2 linked regions of the Ramlibacter pinisoli genome follow. The main gene of each other region encodes a partner of the protein of the gene in region 2 in a complex. Links are inferred from orthologs where the notes say so. Each region holds a gene or a part of one and is shown on either strand. Other genes may lie near its edges.

The links.
Region 1: the proteins of rodA (region 2) and mrdA are in contact, whole or in part, in a crystal structure (PDB 6PL5), measured with the Thermus thermophilus proteins. The link is inferred for Ramlibacter pinisoli from one-to-one orthologs. Residues at the interface, in WP_223903423.1 of Thermus thermophilus: Phe161, Val165, Phe168, Val169, Leu172, Pro198, Tyr199, Glu202, Tyr211, Arg212, Asp213, Gln220, Val221, Gln223, Ser224, Ile226, Ala227, Ile228, Gly229, Ser230, Gly266, Phe267, Val270, Leu274, Tyr277, Gly278, Leu281, Phe285, Leu289, Arg297; in WP_223903432.1 of Thermus thermophilus: Arg4, Ile5, His6, Leu8, Ala9, Phe12, Ala15, Leu16, Leu19, Gly20, Arg22, Ala23, Trp24, Leu26, Gln27, Val28, Tyr31, Tyr34, Leu36, Leu43, Thr45, Asp47, Lys156, Gln157, Gly158, Ser160, Val184, Leu201, Glu202.

The regions. Positions count from the first base shown.
Region 1 is NZ_WSEL01000006.1:151,352-154,601, reverse strand. The notes cover bases 97-3,036. They hold mrdA (penicillin-binding protein 2), read right to left. Parts: upstream 2,644-3,036; coding sequence 550-2,643; downstream 97-549. Other genes in these bases: mreD (rod shape-determining protein MreD), read right to left, coding at 2,728-3,036; GON04_RS13855 (YheT family hydrolase), read left to right, coding at 97-528. Outside these bases: more of GON04_RS13855, read left to right, coding at 1-96; more of mreD, read right to left, coding at 3,037-3,246. UniProt on the Escherichia coli protein: Catalyzes cross-linking of the peptidoglycan cell wall. Responsible for the determination of the rod shape of the cell. Is probably required for lateral peptidoglycan synthesis and maintenance of the correct diameter during lateral and centripetal growth.
Region 2 is NZ_WSEL01000009.1:1,865,436-1,868,666, forward strand. Bases 96-3,016 are described here. They hold rodA (rod shape-determining protein RodA), read right to left. Parts: upstream 2,173-3,016; coding sequence 1,018-2,172; downstream 96-1,017. Other genes in these bases: GON04_RS23305 (protein kinase domain-containing protein), read right to left, coding at 96-137; GON04_RS23310 (NAD(P)-dependent oxidoreductase), read right to left, coding at 134-1,021; GON04_RS23320 (response regulator), read left to right, coding at 2,271-2,942; GON04_RS23325 (alkaline phosphatase D family protein), read right to left, coding at 2,964-3,016. In the rest of the region: more of GON04_RS23305, read right to left, coding at 1-95; more of GON04_RS23325, read right to left, coding at 3,017-3,231. UniProt on the Escherichia coli protein: Peptidoglycan polymerase that is essential for cell wall elongation. Also required for the maintenance of the rod cell shape. Functions probably in conjunction with the penicillin-binding protein 2 (mrdA).

The sequences.
Region 1 (3,250 bases), on a different replicon or contig from region 2:
GCGGTGCGGCTGGCCGGCGCGGTGGCGGCGGTGTGCTCGCCGCTCGACCTGGCGGCCGGCGCGGTGGCGATCGGGCGCGGCTTCAACCGCCTCGTCTACACCAGCATGTTCCTGCGCACCATGCGCCCCAAGGCGCTGCGCAAGCTCGGCCAGCACCCCGGCCTGTTCGATGCGCAGGCCCTGCGCGCCGCGCGTGACCTGTACGCCTTCGACAACGTGTTCACCGCGCCGCTGCACGGCTTCCGCGACGCCGACGACTACTACGCCCGGGCCTCGGCCAAGCCGTACCTGCCGGGCATCCGCATCCCGGCGCTGCTGCTCAACGCGGCCAACGATCCGTTCGTGCCGGCCGCCAGCCTGCCGCCGCTGCACGCGCACGGTGCCTGGGTCACGCAGTGGCGGCCGGCGCAGGGCGGCCATGTCGGCTTCCCGGCCGGACCCTGGCCCTCGCACGTGCAGTGGATGCCGCGCGCGGTGACGGCGTGGCTGCTGCGCAGCCTGGGGCGCCCGGCGGCCGCTTCGCCCTGAGGCGCGGCGGCGGCAGCAGCGCTAGCGGCGGGCGCGCACCGGCACCGCGCTGGCGGCCGGCAGGGCGACGGCTGCGGCCGCGGTGGCAGCAGGTGCGGACGGCGCACTGGCGGGGCCGGCAGGCACCGAAGCGGCCGCCACCGGGCCGCTGGCCGTGGCGGCCTGGGCGCCCGGCCAGGCGATGTCGGCGGCGTTGCGCGGCTTGCCGACCGGCGTGGTGGCCTGGCCCTTCTGCACCGCCGCCATGTCTTCCTCGCTCGGGTACAGGCCCTGCAGCCAGTAGTCGAACACGCGGCGCGCGATCGGCGCCGCGTTGGCGCCGCCGAAGCCGACGTTCTCGACCACCATGGCCAGCGCGATCTTCGGCTCCTCGGCCGGCGCATAGGCCATGTACAGGGCGTGGTCGCGGTGGCGCTCGTCCATCTGCGAGGCGTTGTACTTCTGGTTCTGCGCGATCGTGATGACCTGGGCCGTGCCGGTCTTGCCGCCGCTGGTGTAGGCGGCGCCGCGGAACGCCGCCGCCGAGGTCCCCTCGATGTTCACGCCCACCAGGGCCTTGCGGATGACGGCCAGGTTCTCCGGCCGCGCCGTGAGCTGGCCGACCTGCTCGGGCGCGATCTTCTGCGACTGCCGGGTGCTGAGGTCGACCACCTCGCTGACCAGGTGCGGCTTCATGCGAGCGCCGTTGTTGGCCACCGTGGCCGTGGCGGTGGCGATCTGCAGGATGGTGAAGTTGTTGTAGCCCTGCCCGATGCCCAGCGAGATGGTCTCGCCGGCGTACCACTTCTGCTGTTCGGGCTTGCGGTAGGCGCGGCGCTTCCACTCGGTGGACGGCAGCAGCCCGCGCGACTCGCCGGCGATGTCGATGCCGGTGATCTCACCGAAGCCGAAGTGCGACATCTGCTCGTGCATGAGGTCCACGCCCATGTCGTTGGCGAGCATGTAGTAGTAGGTGTCGCACGACTGCACGATCGAGCGGTACATGTCGACCATGCCGTGCCCGCCTTCCTTGTCGTCGCGGAACTTGTGGTTGCCGAACCAGAAGTAGCCCGGGTCCGAGATGGCCTGGCTGGGGGTGCGCTTGCCGGTCTCCAGCGCGGCCAGCGCCATGAAGGGCTTGAAGGTCGAGCCGGGCGGGTAGGTGCCGCGCAGCGCGCGGTTGAGCAGCGGCTTGTCGATCGACTCGTTCAGGGCCTGCCAGTTCTCGACGTCGATGCCGTCGACGAACAGGTTGGGGTCGAAGGTGGGCTTGGAGACGAAGGCCAGGATCTCGCCGGTGCGCGGGTCCAGCGCCACCAGGGCGCCGCGCCGGTTGCCGTACAGGTCCTCCACCAGCTTCTGCAGCCGGATGTCCAGGCCCAGCTTGACGGTGTTGCCGGGCGTGGCGGGGCTGCTGGCCAGCTTGCGCACGGCGCGCCCGCCGGCCGAGGTCTCGACCTGCTCGACGCCGGTCAGGCCGTGCAGCTGGCGCTCGAAGCTGTGTTCCACGCCCAGCTTGCCGATGTATTCGGTGCCGCGGTAGTTGGCTTGGTCCTCGTCGTCCCAGTCCTCCATCGTCTTCTTCTCGGCCTGGTTGATGCGGCCGATGTAGCCGATCACGTGGCTGGCCAGCTCGCCCCAGGGATAGTTGCGGAACAGGCGGGCCTTGATCTCGACGCCGGGATAGCGGTAGCGCTGGGCGGCGAACTTCGCCACTTCCTCGTCGGTGAGCTTGGTGCGGATGGGCAGTGACTCGAAGCCCTTGGACTCCTCCAGCAGCTTGCGGAAGCGCCGCTTGTCGCGCGCCGTGATGTCGATCACCTGGCCCAGGTCCTCGATCGTGCGCTCCAGCGTGTCGGTCAGCCGCGAGGGCGTGATCTCCAGCGTGTAGGCCGAGTAGTTGGTGGCCAGCACGATGCCGTTGCGGTCCAGGATCAGCCCGCGGTTGGGCACGATGGGCACGATCGCCGTGCGGTTGTTCTCGGCCTGCTCGCTCAGGTCCTCGTGGCGGTACACCTGCAGGTAGACCAGCCGCATGGCCAGCAGCAGGAAGCACACCAGCACGACCAGGCTGGCGGCCAGCACCCGCGTGCGAAAGCGCGAGAGATCGGCTTCGACGTTGCGCAGTTCGGTCATGGGGCGGTCAGCGTGCGGTGGGCGGCGTGGTCGACGGCATCCGGGTCCTGTCCACGCCCACCGTCCGGCGCGGGACGTGCGACCTCAGAGGGGCCGATTTTCGTCCGGATCGGGCGCGCGGCGCTGGGGCGCCAGCAGCAGCACGCTCACCACCGGCCACAGGAGGGCTTCGATCACGGGCGCGAGCAGGAACGAGACACCCGGGAACGCGCCGCCGGCGACCAGGCGCACCACCAGCTCGATGGCATGGGCGGCGGCGAACAGCGGCAGCACCTGGACCGCCTGCGAGGGGACCGTGAACCACAGCAGGCGGCGGTGGATGGCGATGGCCCCGAAGCTGAGCGCCGTGTAGGCCAGGGCGTGCTGGCCGAGCAGCGAGGCCTGCTGCACGTCCATGACGATGCCGAACAGGAATGCGGCGCCCACGCCGATGCGCAGCGGCTGGTGCACGGCCCAGAACACCAGCGTCAGCGCCAGCAGGTCCGGCATCCAGGCCACCCGGCCGAGCGGCAGCACGTTCAGCACCAGCGCCACCAGCAGGCTGGACCAGATGAAGAGCGGGTTGGCCGGCAGCAGCAGCTGCTGGCCGGGACGCATGATCATGGCC
Region 2 (3,231 bases):
GGCCGCGCCTGGCGCGCCTGCTCGAGCCCCTGGGCGCCGTTGACCGCGGCGAGCACCTCGTAGCCCTCCAGCCTCAGCAGGCGGGCCACGTTGCTGCGGATCGCATCGTCGTCCTCGACGACGAGGATGGTGGTCATGGCCCGTCCGCCGCCAGCAGCCGCAGGAGGGCGGCGTCGTCCAGGTCGGCCAGCCCGGCGCGGGCGGCGCGTTCGAACACGTCGCGCGCGGCGGCGCCCAGCGGTCCGTGGAAGCCGGCCGCCGAGGCGGATTCGACCGCCAGTCGGGTGTCCTTCTGCAGCAGGCTGACATGGGCGCGCGGAGCCCAGTCGCCCGCAAGCGCACGCCGCATCCGGTCCGAGCCGATCCAGCTCTGGCCGCTCGACTGCTCGATCACGTCGAGCGTGCGGGCCGGGTCCAGCCCCAACCGGCCTGCCATGGCGATGGCCTCGGCGGCGCCGACCAGGTTGATGCCGGCCAGCAGGTTGTTCACCAGCTTGGTCCGGGCGCCGTCGCCCGGGCGCGTGCCGACCCGGAACAACCTGTTGCTAAGTGCCTGCAACAAGGGCAGCACGCCGGCATGGGTGTCGTCGGAGCAGGCCACCATCAGGCTCATCGTGCCGTCGCGCGCGCGCGCCGGCCCCCCCGACATGGGCGCATCGACCGCGCGCAGGCCGCGTGCCGCGAGGGCGTCCGCCAGCCGTTCGGCATCGTGCGGGCCGATGGTCGGGCACAGGACCACCGGCGTGCCGGCTGCCAGCACGGCGGCCGCGCCGTCGGCGCCGAACAGGACCTCGTCGCACTGCCCGGCGTCGACCACGCACACGATCAGCCCCAGGCAGCCGGCCGCGGCCTCGGCCGCGCTGGCCGTCGGCTTCGCGCCCAGCGCCCGCAGGGCCGCCACCTTGGCCGGATCGAGGTCGCGCACGCGCACCGTCCAGCCGAGCGACAGCAACCGGGCGGCCATGGCGCCGCCCATGTTGCCGACGCCGACGACCGCGACGGTGCCGCCCGGGGCGGTCATGACTGCACGAGTCGCTTGGCCTTCGCGATCGACATCAGGATGCCCAGGCCCATGCCCAGCGTCACCATGGCGGTGCCGCCGTAGCTGATGAACGGGAGCGGCACGCCCACCACGGGAAGGATGCCGCTGACCATGCCCATGTTCACGAACGCATAGGTGAAGAAGATCATCGTGATCGCGCCGGCCAGCAGGCGCGAGAACAGCGTCGGGGCCTCCAGGGCAATGGCCAGCCCGCGCAGGACCAGGAAGATGAAGCCGCTGATCAGGCACAGGTTGCCCAGCAGGCCGAATTCCTCGGAAAAGGCGGCGAAGATGAAGTCGGTGGTGCGCTCCGGGATGAACTCCAGGTGGGTCTGGGTCCCCTGCATGAACCCCTTGCCGAACACCCCGCCCGAACCGATGGCGATCATCCCCTGGATGATGTGGAAGCCCTTGCCCAGCGGGTCCTTCGAGGGATCCAGCAGGGTGCAGATGCGCTGCTGCTGGTAGTCGTGCAGGACCGGCCAGCGCACGCCGTCGGCGCACAACTGGCCCTCGAAGATGACGATGAGCACCAGCGCCACCAGCCCGATGACCACCGGCGGCACGATCAGCTTCCAGGACAGGCCGGCAAAGAAGATCACGGCCACGCCGGCGGACAGCACCAGCAGGGACGTGCCCAGGTCGGGCTGCTTCATGATCAGACCCACGGGCACCAGCAGGATCAGCGCCGCCATCGCGTAGTCGAGCGGCCGCAGCTGGCCCTCGCGCTTCTGGAACCACCAGGCCAGCATCAGTGGCATCGCGATCTTCAGGATCTCGCTCGGCTGGATGACCACGCCCACGTTCACCCAGCGCCGCGCGCCCTTCTTGGTGATGCCGAACACGGCCACCGCGATCAGCAGGGCCACACCGATCGTGTACAGCGGCACCGCGAAGCTCATGAGCCGTTGGGGCGGCACCTGGGCGACCACGAACATGATGCTGGCCGCGATCAGCATGTTGCGGCCATGGTCGACGAAGCGGGTGCCGTGGTCAAAGCCCGACGAGTACATCGTCAGCAAACCGGCGCAGGCCAGCAGGAAGACGGCGAACGCCAAGGGGCCGTCGAAGCCCTGGAGCATGGGTGTGGCACGCTGCCACAGGGGCGGCTTCTCGAACACGGCTGACATGGGGCGCGATTATCCGCCCCGGTGCCGGCGATCATCCAAATGGCCGACCGCGGCGCCCGGAGGCGGGCAGCTAAGATGCCCCACCCCCCAGGCATCTCATGAATATCCTCGTAGTCGACGACCACCCGCTGTACCGCAGTGGTGTCGTGCACGCCCTGCATGCCACGCTGCCGGACCTGCAAGTCACCGAATCCGGCAACGTGCAGGGCGCCCTGGCCAAGCTCGACGAAGGCGGGCCGGTCGACCTCATGATCCTGGACCTGCAGATGCCCGGCTGCACCGGCCTCGATTCGCTGCGCACCGTCCGCGCCCACCGGCCCGACGTGCCGGTGCTGGTGCTGTCCGGCAACGAGAGCCCCACCGTCGTGCGCGAGTGCATCGACCTCGGCGCCTTCGGCTTCGTTCCCAAGTCAGCCCCCGGCGACATGCTGCCGGCGGCCCTCGGCCTGGTGCTGTCGGGCGGGGTGTTCCTGCCGCCCAGCAGCCTCAGCATCGGCGAACCCGCCAGCCGGGCCCAGAAGGACGCCTGGGACAAGCTGGGCGCCCGCCTGACCGAACGGCAGCGCCAGGTGCTGCTGGGCATCGTCCAGGGCAAGCCGAACAAGGTGATCGCGCGCGACCTGAACCTGTCCGACGCCACCATCAAGACGCACGTCTCGCACATCTTCGACGCCCTGGTGGTGTCCAACCGCACCGAGGCCGTCTATGCCCTGGCCCGGGCGGGCGTTGGCATCAACGAGCTCCAGGCCCAGATGCGGCCCGAGCACTGACCGCCTGCGGCGGCCCGCCGGTCACACGGCGGTGGGCAGCAGGCCGCGCCGCTCGGCCGCCTCTTGCGGCAGCAGCGGCATCCGGCACACGGACTCGAGCGCCTCGCCCCTCTCCCAGACCCACAGCTTGCGCTGGAATACCAGCCCCGGGCCCGCGTCGTCCCGGGTTACCGTGACCGTGCCCAGCCCGGATCCGCGCAGGAACTCCCCGCCCGGCAGGGTCCTCAGGACCAGCGGCGCCCGACCGGGCAGGTCGACCTGCTCGTCCAGGAACACCGTCCCGGGCGTG